3 regions of the Mesorhizobium sp. M0802 genome follow, and region 1 is predicted to be linked to each of the others. Evidence: predicted binding sites of a transcription regulator. Region 1 holds the regulator's gene; each other region holds the start of a gene.

Evidence for each region. The regulator PhoB, encoded in region 1, activates phosphate uptake and scavenging genes when phosphate is short. The targets are predictions, from matches to a motif close to TGTCATNNANCTGTCAT.
Region 2: the regulator PhoB is predicted to act here: its motif matches at 2,059-2,075, upstream of NKI10_RS23335 (DUF1045 domain-containing protein).
Region 3: the regulator PhoB is predicted to act here: its motif matches at 1,699-1,715, upstream of ppk2 (polyphosphate kinase 2).

The regions. Positions count from the first base shown of each region.
Region 1 covers NZ_JAMYOY010000004.1:324,729-328,877, forward strand. Annotated here, with positions in the region: gene pstA (phosphate ABC transporter permease PstA) at 1-522, shown strand, start outside; gene pstB (phosphate ABC transporter ATP-binding protein PstB) at 540-1,364, shown strand; gene phoU (phosphate signaling complex protein PhoU) at 1,406-2,110, shown strand; gene phoB (phosphate regulon transcriptional regulator PhoB) at 2,127-2,816, shown strand; gene NKI10_RS09710 (ROK family protein) at 2,847-4,082, opposite strand.
Region 2 covers NZ_JAMYOY010000018.1:73,615-77,763, reverse strand. Annotated here, with positions in the region: gene phnN (phosphonate metabolism protein/1,5-bisphosphokinase (PRPP-forming) PhnN) at 1-24, opposite strand, end outside; gene NKI10_RS23340 (alpha-D-ribose 1-methylphosphonate 5-triphosphate diphosphatase) at 21-1,175, opposite strand; gene NKI10_RS23335 (DUF1045 domain-containing protein) at 1,210-1,917, opposite strand; gene iolB (5-deoxy-glucuronate isomerase) at 2,172-2,984, opposite strand; gene NKI10_RS23325 (hypothetical protein) at 3,177-3,425, opposite strand; gene iolE (myo-inosose-2 dehydratase) at 3,435-4,149, opposite strand, start outside.
Region 3 covers NZ_JAMYOY010000009.1:64,352-68,500, forward strand. Annotated here, with positions in the region: gene NKI10_RS14740 (glycosyl transferase family 90) at 1-468, shown strand, start outside; gene NKI10_RS14745 (aldo/keto reductase) at 489-1,532, opposite strand; gene ppk2 (polyphosphate kinase 2) at 1,776-2,696, shown strand; gene NKI10_RS14755 (dihydrofolate reductase family protein) at 2,925-3,569, opposite strand; gene NKI10_RS14760 (winged helix-turn-helix transcriptional regulator) at 3,679-4,149, opposite strand, start outside.

The DNA of each region.
Region 1 (4,149 bases):
GCGGCGGTGCCGTCGATCGTCTTCGGTCTGCTTGGCCTTGCCGTGTTCATCAACTTCCTCGGCATGCCGCGCTCGGCTTCCTTCGTCGGCGGCCTGGTGCTGACCTTGATGACATTGCCGACCATAATCATCGCCACGCGCGCCGCCCTCGCCGCGGTGCCGCCGTCGATCCGCTCGGCGGCCCTAGGTCTCGGCGCCTCCAAGATGCAGATGGTGTTCCATCACATCCTGCCGCTTGCCGCCCCAGGCATCCTTACCGGCACCATCATCGGCCTGGCGCGTGCGCTCGGCGAGACAGCACCGCTGCTCTTGATCGGCATGGTCGCTTTCGTCGCCGATTATCCGACGACGCCTTTCGATCCGGCGACCGCGCTGCCGGTTCAGATCTATATGTGGGCAAACGAGGCTGAGCGCGCTTTTGTCGAGCGCATGTCCGGCGCCATCATCATCCTGCTCGTCTTCCTCATGGCCATGAACATCACCGCGATCGTGCTCCGGCGCCGGTTCGAGCGGCGCTGGTAGAAAAAAGGCAATTTGGTATGAACATCATGACCGAACAGTCCCTTGAAAATGCAGTGGGCGACAAAATGAACGCCAAGTCGAACGAAGTCATCAAGATGCGCGGCGACAAGGTCGGCGTGTTCTACGGCGACAAGCAGGCGTTGTTCGACGTCAATCTCGACGTCCGCCAGAACCAGGTGACGGCGCTGATCGGCCCCTCCGGCTGCGGCAAGTCGACCTTCTTGCGCTGCCTCAACCGCATGAACGACACCATCGATTCGGCGCGGGTGACCGGCAAGATCACGCTCGATGAAGACGACATCTACGACAAGAACATCGATGTCGTCGAACTGCGCGCACGCGTCGGCATGGTGTTCCAGAAACCCAACCCGTTCCCGAAGTCCATCTACGAGAACGTCGCCTACGGCCCGCGCATCCATGGGCTGGCCAAGCGCAAGTCCGACATGGACCAGATCGTCGAGCAGAGCCTGAAGAAGGCGGCGATCTGGAACGAGGTCAAGGACCGCCTGCAGGAGCCCGGCACCGGCCTGTCCGGCGGCCAGCAGCAGCGCCTGTGCATCGCGCGCGCCATCGCCGTGTCGCCGGAGGTGATCCTGATGGACGAGCCCTGCTCGGCGCTCGATCCGATCGCCACCGCCCGTGTCGAGGAGCTGATAGACGAGCTGCGCCAGAACTACACGATCGTCATCGTCACCCATTCGATGCAGCAGGCGGCGCGCGTCTCGCAGCGCACGGCGATGTTCCATCTCGGCTATCTCGTCGAGGAGGGCGCCACCGACAAGATGTTCACCAACCCCGACGACAAGCGCACCCAGGACTACATTACCGGCCGCTTCGGCTGAGCCGTCCGGCGGGTGAATTTTCAGGCACGAGGACCAAGATCATGGGTGAACATACCGTCGCCTCCTTCGATGAAGAGCTCGGGCAGATCAGTAAGCTGATCCGCGACATGGGCGATCTGGCCGGCTCGATGGTCAGCGGCTCGACCAGGGCGCTGCTCAATTCGGACAATGCGCTGGCACAGCGTGTCGTTTCCGACGACGCCATCATGGATGCGCGCCAGCGCGAACTGGACGACCGCGCCATCACGCTGATCGCCAAGCGCCAGCCGATGGCCAACGATCTGCGCGCCGTGGTCGGCTCGATCCGCATGGCGGGCGACCTCGAGCGCATCGGCGATCTCGCCAAGAACATCGCCAAACGCGTCGGCACCGTGGGCTTGAGCGTCACGCCGCGCGACCTCTCGCACTCCATCGATGCCATGGCGCAACTGGTGCTGATCCAGGTGCAAGGCGTCGTCGAGGAATATGCCGCCACCCATGCGGCAGCTCTTGCAAAACTCAGGAATGACGACGAGCGCATCGACGTCAAATACACGTCCGTGTTTCGTGAGCTTTTGACCTACATGATGGAAGACCCTCGCAACATCACCGCCTGCACGCATCTCTTGTTCTGCGCCAAGAATCTTGAGCGCATCGGCGATCATGTCACCAACATCGCCGAAAATGCGTATTATGTGCTGACGGGCCAGCAATTGCCCGCCAATCGTCCGAAGCAGGACGAGACGGCGATGGCCACGCCGGCCTGATGAGGGTGAACTGCCTATGATCGCGCCACGCATCATGGTCGTGGAGGACGAGGAGCCGCTAGGCGTGCTCCTCCGCTACAACCTCGAATCCGAAGGCTATCAGGTCGAGGTGGTGACACGCGGGGACGAGGCCGAGATCCGCCTGCAGGAAAACGTGCCCGATCTCCTGGTGCTCGACTGGATGGTGCCGGCTGTCTCCGGCATCGAGCTCTGCCGGCGGCTTAGAGTGCGGCCCGAAACCGAGCGGCTGCCGATCATCATGCTGACCGCGCGCGGTGAGGAAAGCGATCGCGTGCGCGGCCTGTCCACCGGCGCCGACGACTATCTGGTCAAGCCATTCTCGACGCCGGAGTTCATGGCGCGCGTGAAGGCGCTGCTGCGCCGGGCCAAGCCGGAAGTGCTGTCCAGCGTGCTCAAGGTCGGCGACATCGTGCTCGACCGCGAGTCGCACCGTGTCTACCGCAAGAAGAGCGAGATCAGGCTCGGACCGACCGAGTTCCGGCTGCTCGAATTCATGATGCGCCATCCCGGCCGCGTGTTCTCGCGCAGCCAACTGCTCGACAATGTCTGGGGCGAGACGATCTATATCGACGAGCGAACCGTCGACGTCCATGTCGGGCGCTTACGCAAAGCGGTCAACAACGGCCGCATGCCGGATGTCATCCGTACCATTCGCGGCGCCGGCTACGCGATCAGGGAAGACTAGGATGCTGCGCGTCGCGCCGTTGCCGGCCATTCAGGCGACATGCTTGCCGGATTTGGCCTGAATGCCCGGCGCGAAAATCTCCTGATCGACGAAGCCGAGCGCGCGCATGGCACAGCCTTCGCGGATCAGCGGCAGCTCGTTGGGCTCGGTGTCGAAGGAGATCGATTTCGAGTGCTGGCCGCCGGCGGTCTGGGCGATCGCTTCGCGCAATGCCGGTTCGATCAAGTCGAAGGCGGCGGCGCTGACGCCGACCATGGCGACGGGTGCCGGATCGATCAGCGCAAACAGGCTGCCGAGGCCGAAGCCGAGCGCCTCGCCGGCCTTGCGATAGGCTTCGCGCTCCGGGCCGTCGGTTTCGCGGGCGCGCGCGGCGAGTGCGCGCATATCAACGTCGCCGATATCGACCGGCTCGGCATCCTCGCCCATCATTTTGGCGCTGCGCCAGATGGCGTAGTTTCCGGCATAGGCCTCGACGCAGCCGCGCCGCCCGCAGCGGCAGAGCGCGCCGCCCGGACGGTGGATCATGTGGCCGAACTCGCCGCCCGAGGAATGGGTGCCGGTGAACAGTTCGCCTTTCAGCACCAGTCCCATGCCGATGCCGTGCGACAAGAGGATGGCGATAAAATTGTCGCGGTAGCGCTCGGGCTGGCGCCATTGCAGCGCCACCGCCATCATATTGCAGTCGTTCTCCATGGTGGCCGGAATGCCGAATTCCGCTTCCAACATGTCGGCGAAGGCAATGTCGGTCAGTGGCGTGATTGGCGACCACAGCATGGCCCGCGCCTGCGAATCGGTGATGCCCTGGATGCCCATGGCAATGCGGGCGATGCTCTGGACGTCCAGGTCCGGGTCCTCGAGACGCCGCCGGACGATTGCTACGCATTCGCCGATCAGTTCGTCGCGCGGCATGGTCAGCGTGTCGAGCCGGCGCTGTTCTTCCGCGACCACCTGGCCGGCATAGTCGATGACGGTGACGGAGAGGAAGTTCAGCGACAGCACCACGGTCATCACCGCCGCCGCTTCCGGATTGAGGCCAAGGCCGACCTGCGGCCGGCCGCGTTTCAGTGCGCCGGTCTCGCCAGGTTTGCCTTCAATCAGGATGCCTTCTTGAATCAGATCAGACGAGATTGCCGATATGGTCGAGTGGCTGAGGCCGGTGGTCGCCGCAATCTCGGTCCGCGACGGCTGGCCGGCCCGGCGCACGGCTGAAATCACCATCGCACGGTTGCGACGGCGCAGATCGTCGTGGCGGATTCCAACCGACATTTGTTTCCTCCCGGCCTCCTCGCGCCTCATGATAGTGAAGGCGTTCGACGGCACCAGCCAAATATTG
Region 2 (4,149 bases), on a different contig from region 1:
CTCGATCGACGCCGAGACCATCAGGCGACCCGGCGCCCTTGGCGCCAGACGGTGCGCACGACCGGCACATGGTCGTCGACGCGCACACGCACCAGATCGGCGCGGCGGCCCTGTTCGATGACGCCGCGGTCGTCGAGGCCGATCGCCTCGGCCGGATTCTTCGACACCATCGCAACCGCCTGCGGCAGGGAAATGCCCTCGACGACGTCGCCGAGGAAGAAGGCCGACTGGATCAGGCTGAAGGGAATGTAGTCGGACGACAATATGTCGAGCAGGCCGTCGCCGGCCAGCGTGCGGGCCGAGACATTGCCCGAATGCGAGGAGCCGCGCATGACGTTGGGCGCGCCCATCAGTACGCCGAGCCCGGCATCCTTCGAGGCCTTGGCGGCTTCCAGCGTGGTCGGGAATTCCGCGACGCGCACGCCCTGCTCGATCGCCTCGTCGACATGGCCTGATGTGGCGTCGTCATGGCTCGCCAGCACAATGCCCCGCTCGTTGCAGGCGGCTGATATCGCCACCCGGTTCGGTCCCGAATTCTTCGCCGATTCCGACATCCGCTTTTCGCAGAACAATTGGAAGTCGCGATCGGTCAATTTCAGCTTGCGCTGATAGTAATGGGCGTAGGTCTCGAGATTGACGAACTGACGCTGTCCCGGCGCATGGTCCATCAGCGAGGCCAGCTTGACCCGCTCGTCGCCATCGAAATTGGCGAAAGCCCGCAAGCAATCCGGCGCCGAGACCTCGCAGCGCAGGTGCAGGAAATGGTCGGCCCGCAACCGGTCTTTCGCGACGCTGTCCTCGATCGCGCCGGCGAGCTTGCGGATGTCGTCGGAGGTAATATCCGCGTCCTCGTCCATGCCGACACGCAACGCGTCGAGGACGGTGGTGATGCCGGCGGTGGCCACCTGCGCGTCATGGGCAAGGACGGCGGCGATCGGGTTCCAGCGCACTTTCGGGCGCGGCGCATAGTGGCCTTCGAGATGGTCAGTGTGCAGCTCGACCAGGCCGGGAATGATGTAGTCGCCGCCCATGTCCTCGCCGCCCATGCTCCCGCCGGTGTGGCCGGTGCCGGCGTCGACGCCGGAGATAAAACCGTCGCGCAGCACGAGCGACCCTTCGACGATCTCGTCGGCAAGCACGATGCGGGCGTTGTGGAGAACAGTTTCGGCGGTCATTCAGGCGGTCCCTCGTTACTCGGACGAATTGCGGTCAGGCGGTTTTTCGGGCAGCGCGGCGGCCGAGCGCATGATGCGAAAGCACCATGAACGGAGCGCCCGGTTCGGTTTCGACGAACAGCGTCAGCGCATCCACCAGCACCGGCTGCTGCAGCACATCGGCGAACAGGCTGTCAATTGCCGCGCGCAGACGTTGGCTTTCCTGCGGCCCGGCCCGGCCGGACAGCGTCATGTGGAAGCGAAAGGTCTCGAACACGTAGGGATAACCCCACTGACAGAGATTGCGGAACTCGGCCGGCTTCAGCGAATCCGGGCTGCGCCGTTCGATTTCCGCTTCGGTGAGCGGCGCGCGAAAACGGTCGAAGCTAAGCACGACATCATCGGCGAAACGGTTGAGCGGCGGCAGCGGGCCTTCCGGCACCAAAGCGAAGAAACCATCGATCTGGCTGACGACCAGGCGCGGGATGGTGACGGTCGGTGTTGCTTCGGCAAAGGCGTCCAGCGCCGCGCGCAGCGAGCTTTCGGTTTCGTTGGCGGCCAACCGGAAGGGCGCTTTCAGCGTCGCATGAAAACCGTAGCGCCGCGCCGATGCGGTGTGAAAGGCGACTTCGGCCGCCGACAGCTCGCCCACCGCCTCGACCGGCCTGGTGGCGGCGCCAAAGGGATCGCGGCCCAGCCAGTTGGCGGCGATCCGCGCCAACGGCTCGTCCTGCCTCGGGGTGAAATAGATGGCGTAGCGCATCGAAAATCCTCCTTAAAGCGCGCCGAAACCGAACCGATGGCGCGACGCGCTTTAAGTCTTTAATTTGCTGCATGTCGTCATCCCAAAAAAGCTGCGCACTTTTGGGCGACATGCACTAGCCCGCTGCCATAAGTGATTTCCATGACGGATTGACGAAGCTTATGCGGGTTTTCGAAGGCAAATCGACCCCATGGATCGTTAGCCGACGATTTTTTCCTGCTGGACCAACAGCATCCGCCGCAAGCGAAGGCCGATCAGGCCTTCATCAGCCACTCGTGCTCGGGCGCATTGTGGAACTTCCACGTCCGCTTCGGCCCGGCCATGACGTTGAGGTAATAGAGGTCGTAGCCGTGGCAGGCGGCGCAGGGGTGATAGCCCTTGGGCACCAGCACGACATCGCCGTCCTCGATCGCCATGGCTTCGTCCAGCTCGCGGGCGCCGGTCTTGTCGGCGTCGGTGTAGACGCGCTGGAAGGCGAAGCCCTGCGGCGGATTGAGGCGGTGGTAGTAGGTTTCCTCAAGATAGGATTCGGCAGGCAGATTGTCCTGGTCGTGCTTGTGCGGCGGGTAGCTCGATGTGTGGCCGCCGGGCGTGATGACCTCGACCACCAGCAGCGAGTCGGCCGGCTTACCCTCAGGCAATATGTTGGTGACGTAGCGGGTGTTGGTGCCTTTGCCACGCACTTCCTGACCGAGGTCGTCCGGGACGATGACGCGAACGGGCAAGCCGCCGCCCAGGCCCGGCGCCGAGCAGACCGCGAGCTCGAGATCGGTGTCGGCGGTGACCGACCAATCCGACCCCTCAGGAATATAGACCGACCACGGCTTGCCCTCGAAGGGCGACATGCGCTCGCCGAGCAGGCCAAGTTCCCGGCCGCCGGCCTTGGCCGTGCCCTTGCCGGTGACGAACACCAGGCAGACTTCGCGACCGCCCGTCTTACCCGAGGCGTTTTCGCCGGGCTTCAAACGGTGCAGGTCGAAGCCGACATAGGTCCAGCCGGCGCTGTTGGGCGTGACATGCGCGACGCGGCCATGGCCCTTGTCGGCTTTGACGAGCAGTTTCGACATGTTTTGTCTCTCCTATCGCATGTCTTCGAGGTCGGCCTCTCAACTTCGTCATCCTAGGGCGAAGCAGGAGCGAAGCTCCGTCGCGAAGACCCTAGGATGACGAAGCGAGGGACGTTCCGGCCAATCACCGACGTAGGCGATACGCCAGGTGTCCAGTGTCCGACCCGCAAGCCCTTCCGAGCCACGGCCGCTTCATTCCTTCGGTTCGGCGTCCGCCTTCGCTTCGCCGGTCTTCGGTCGATCAGGCGCAGCCTTGCTCTCCTCCACCGGCTTGTAAAGATAGAAGAACTGCCAGACGGCGTAGGCGGCAAAGCCGAGCGCAATGATGCCCCAGAATGGGGTGCCGGAGGCGAATTCTATTCCGGCCCAGATCACGCAGACGGCGACGACGGCAACGCGCCGCCACAGCGGCCGGAAGAACGGGTGCTCGTAATCCTTCATCGGATCGCCTCAGGCATTGGGAAAACCCTGCGTTTCCACCGTGTAGCCGGCCGCCGTCATCACCCGCATCAATTCCTTGTGGCCGACCTGCGCCATCTTGAGCGGCGGGTTCTTCTTCGGGTCCTGCTCGGCCTCGACGACGAACCAGCCTTCATAGCCATGGTCGGCGAAGCGCTGCACGATGGCGCCGAAATCGAGCGAACCGTCGCCAGGCACCGTGAAGGCACCGAGCGCCACGGCGTCGAGAAAGGACTGCTTTGTGCGGTCGAGCCCGTCGATCACGCCCATGCGCACATCCTTCACATGGACATGGCTGATCCGCTTGTGGTGGTTGTCGATGGCGCGCAGCACGTCGCCACCGGCAAAGGCGAGATGCCCTGCATCGAGCAGCAACGGAATGCCTTCGCCGGAATGGCGCATGAAGGCATCGAGCTCCGGCTCGGTCTCGACCACTGCCGCCATGTGATGGTGATAGGACAGCGGCATGCGTTGCTCGGCGCACCATTCGCCGAATTCGGTGAGGCGCCTGGCATAGGCCCTCATCTCGTCGTTGGACAATTTCGGCTTGGTGGCGAGAGGCCTGGAGCGATCACCCTGGATCGAGCGGCCGACCTCGCCATAGACGATGCAAGGCGCATTCACCGCCTTGAACAGGTCGATCATCGGCTGGATGCGATCCTTGTTCTTGCCCATGTCCTCATCGACCAGCGTGCCTGAGAACCAG
Region 3 (4,149 bases), on a different contig from region 1:
GCAGCCCGCAATCTGCCGTTCTGCGATGTCGGCACGCCGAGGGCGACAGCACCTGCGGAATACCGCAAGCCCTATCTCAGCATCGATCAGCAGCGCCGCTACCGCTATATCATCTCGCTCGAAGGCAATGATGTCGCGACCAATCTGAAATGGATCATGAGCTCGAACTCGCTCTGCCTGATGCCGCCGCCGACCTATGAGACCTGGTTCGCGGAAGGGCAGCTCGAGCCCGATGTCCATTATGTGCCGCTGGCGCCCGACTTCAGCGATCTGGCCGAGCGCGTGCACCATCTCGAGAAACATCCGGCCGAGGCCCAGCGCATCGTTGCGGCGGCCAACGCCTATTGCCGCAAATTCGCCGACGAGCGGGCCGAGCAGGCGATCTGCCTGCTCGTGCTCTACAAATATTTCGTGCTCAGCGGCCAGATCGAGCCCGATCCGCAGGTCTGGCGGTTTATCGCGGGCTAGCGGCCTCCGGCGCCCTTAAGTCAGATGACGCTGCGGTCCATAACCAGATCGGCCGGGCCGAAGCGGTCCTTCGCCGTAAACTGCTGGTGCCAGTAGGGATAGAGCACCGGCGGCCGGCTGACGGCATCGAGACGCTGGCGTTCATCAAAGGACAGCGTCAGGCTTGCCGCGGCGAGATTGTCTTTCAACTGGGCTTCGTTGCGCGCCCCGATCACCAGCGAGCTGACGGCCGGCCGGCCAAGCAGCCAGGCCAGCGCCACCTGGGCCGCCGAAAGGCCGCGTGCCGCGCCGATATCGACCAGCACGTCGACAATCCGCCAGAGCCGGTCTTCGTCGCGGATCGGCGGTTCCGACCAGCCGCCGATCTGGCGCGCCGTCGGACTGTCGCGGCGGTATTTGCCCGACAGCAGGCCGCCGGCGAGCGGGCTCCACACCAGCACGCCAAGGCCCTGGTCGACCGAGATCGGCAAGAGCTCATACTCGGCCTCGCGTGCTTCCAGCGTGTAGTGGATCTGCTGGGTGACGAAACGCGGCTGGTGCTGGCTGTCGCTGATGCCCAGCGCCTTCATGACCTGCCAGCCGGAATAGTTGGAGCAGCCGACATAGCGGATTTTGCCCTGGGCAACCAGCGTGTCGAGCGCGGAGATGGTTTCCTCGAGCGGCGTCGCGCCGTCCCATTCGTGCAGGAAATAGATGTCGATGACATCGGTCCTGAGGCGCTTCAGGCTCTTCTCGCATTCGCGGATCAGATGATGGCGCGACAGGCCTTCGTCATTGGGGCCCTTGCCGATCCGCATGCGCGCCTTGGAGGCGATCAGCACGTCGTTCTTGCGCTTGCCGCCCAGCGCCTCGCCGATGATCTCTTCCGACAGACCGTTGGAATAGACATTGGCGGTGTCGATGAGATTGATGCCGGCATCGATGCAAGTGTCGATGATGCGCGAGGCCTCCGCGAGATCGGAATTGCCGACGGCAGCGAACGGCCCGCTGCCGCCGAAGGTCATGGTTCCCAAGGTCAGCGCCGAAACTTTCAAGCCGGAACGGCCAAGCGTGCGGTATTCCATGTCAGATCCTCGTAGTTTTGGTGGGGAGGCGGTTTTAGCAGGAAAGGGCGGGGAAGCCCGAACGGGTCCGCCATTTGTAGGACAATTTGAGCGGCTTGTCGCCATCCCAGGGCGATGGATCGGCAATGCTCGCTGGTTTGCAGTGATCACCGGCTGGCCGGCGGCTTGCAATAAAACCGTCATTGCCGGCCTATATCGAGTCGGCTCAGGGTTTTATGTCAGCCGGCAAGCGGAGCAGTGGAAATGACTGAGTTAAAGCAGAATTCTCCGGCCAGGGATTGGCTGGAAGCCGAACTCGCCGACACGCTCGATGAGGACTATGAGCTGGAAATGTCGGAGCCGGCGCTGTCGCTGGAGATCGCCAAGATCTACAAGAGCGCGCATCCGCCGTCGATCGATCGCATGCAGTATTTCCGCGACCTGATCGGCTTGCAGTCGGAACTGATCAAGCTGCAGTCCTGGGTCGCCTACCACAAGAAGAAGCTGGTGGTGGTTTTCGAAGGCCGCGATTCCGCCGGCAAGGGCGGCGTCATAAAGCGCATCACCCAGCGCCTCAACCCGCGCATCTGCCGCGTCGTTGCGCTGCCGGCGCCGACCGAGCGCGAAAAATCGCAGTGGTATTTCCAGCGCTACGTGCCGCATCTGCCGGCCGGCGGCGAGATCGTGCTGTTCGACCGCTCCTGGTACAACCGCTCCGGCGTCGAGCGGGTGATGGGCTTTGCCGAACCCGATCAGGTCGAAGAGTTCTTCCGCGATGTGCCGGAGTTCGAGCGCATGCTGGTCCGCTCCGGCGTCACCCTGGTCAAATACTGGTTCTCGATCACCGACGAGGAACAGCAGATGCGCTTCATGATGCGCATCCACGATCCGATGAAGCAGTGGAAGCTGTCGCCGATGGACCTGCAGTCGCGCGTGCGCTGGGAGCAGTACACCAAGGCCAAGGAAGAGACGTTCGCCCGCACCAACATCCCAGAGGCACCGTGGTACATCGTCGAAGGCAACGACAAGAAGCGGGCGCGGCTGAACTGCATCGACCATCTCCTCAAACAGCTGCCCTATGAGGACGTGCCGCACGAAGAAATCACGCTGCCCGAGCGGGTGTTCAACCCGGAGTACGAGCGCCAGGTCCTGCCGCGCGAGCTTTACGTGCCGGAGAAGTATTGAGCGTCTTCGCAATTGAAGACACGAGAGGACGGCATTCTTTCGCGCCCCCCTCTGTCCTGCCGGACATCTCCCCCACAAGGGGGGAGATTGGCAGCTTCGCCGATGGCGCCCTTCTTGCTACGTTGATGAGTGGCGAAAGCCGGCGCGACATCCGATCTCCCCCGGCGTGGGGGAGATGTCCGGAAGGACAGAGGGGGCGCGACGGATCGCAATTTTCCCAAATGAGGCTTACACCCGCTTGATCGTCACATGCGTGGCGAGCGCTGTCGCCACCTGCTCGGTGCACTGGTAACCCAGCTTCAGCATATCCAGCCCGGCAAACAGGCTCTCGCCCCTCCCGAGCAACACCGGCGACACCGCCAGATGCAACTCGTCAATGAGCTTCTCTTGCAGATATTGCCGGATGGTGGAAACGCCGCCGCCGACGCGGACATCCTTGCCGCCGGCCGCGGCCTTTGCTTGTTCGAGCGCGGCGTGGATGCCGCCGGTAACGAAGTGGAAAATGGTGCCGCCTTCCATCACAATGGAGTCGCGCTCGTAGTGGGTCAGCACGAAGGTCGGCACATGATAGGGCGGGTTGTCGCCCCACCAGCCTTTCCAGCTCTCGTCTGGCCATTCGCCGCGGATTGGACCGAACATGTTGCGGCCGAGGATCCAGGCGCCGACATTGTCGAAGCTGCGGACGGTGAACCGGTCGTCCACATCGGTGCTGCCGCCATCCTTGCCGACCATCTCGTGGAAGGTGCGGGTGCCGGTCATCCATTTGTGCAGATCTTCGCCACCAACGCCGAGCGGATTTTGCAGGTCCTGGTCAGGACCGGCGCCGAAACCGTCGAGCGACAAGGTGAAGGCATTGACGCGGAGTTTGGACATGGAAGACTCCCTTTGATGACCAGTTGTGATTTGCAATCAGTATTCAAACTGATTGCATTTTGCAACTAGTATTTTAGAGGCAAGCCGATCTGTGGAATGCGCAGGGACCTCAAGCCGCCACGCGCTTCGGCATCACCGCAAACGGGCTGAGCCCAAGCCAGATCTGCATCTTGCCGGCGACGTCGAGATCGCCGGTCAGGCTGATCTTGTCGCGTTCCTTGTGAACTGTCGTCAGCCCCATCCAGATCGAGGTCATGGTGCACAGATCGGTCGAGACGTAGAGATCGACGTCGAAGCCCGGATCGTACCAGCAAAGATCGACCTCGCCCTGCTTTTCGACGATCAGCCACCACGATCGTTTTGACGCCGGCAGGTCATGGTACAGGAATTGTATCACGGTGCGCCCGTCCGGCAGCGGACTGGGGTTCAGATTGCGCCGCATGTCCCACATCAGCAGCGACGGATCGAGGTTTTTGAGCGACAGCCTGGCCTCGACCCATTTCTGGCCCCAAAACCCCATCGCCTCGACAACCGGGCGCAAATCCCGGCCCGCCTCGGTCAGCCGGTATTCGAACACGCC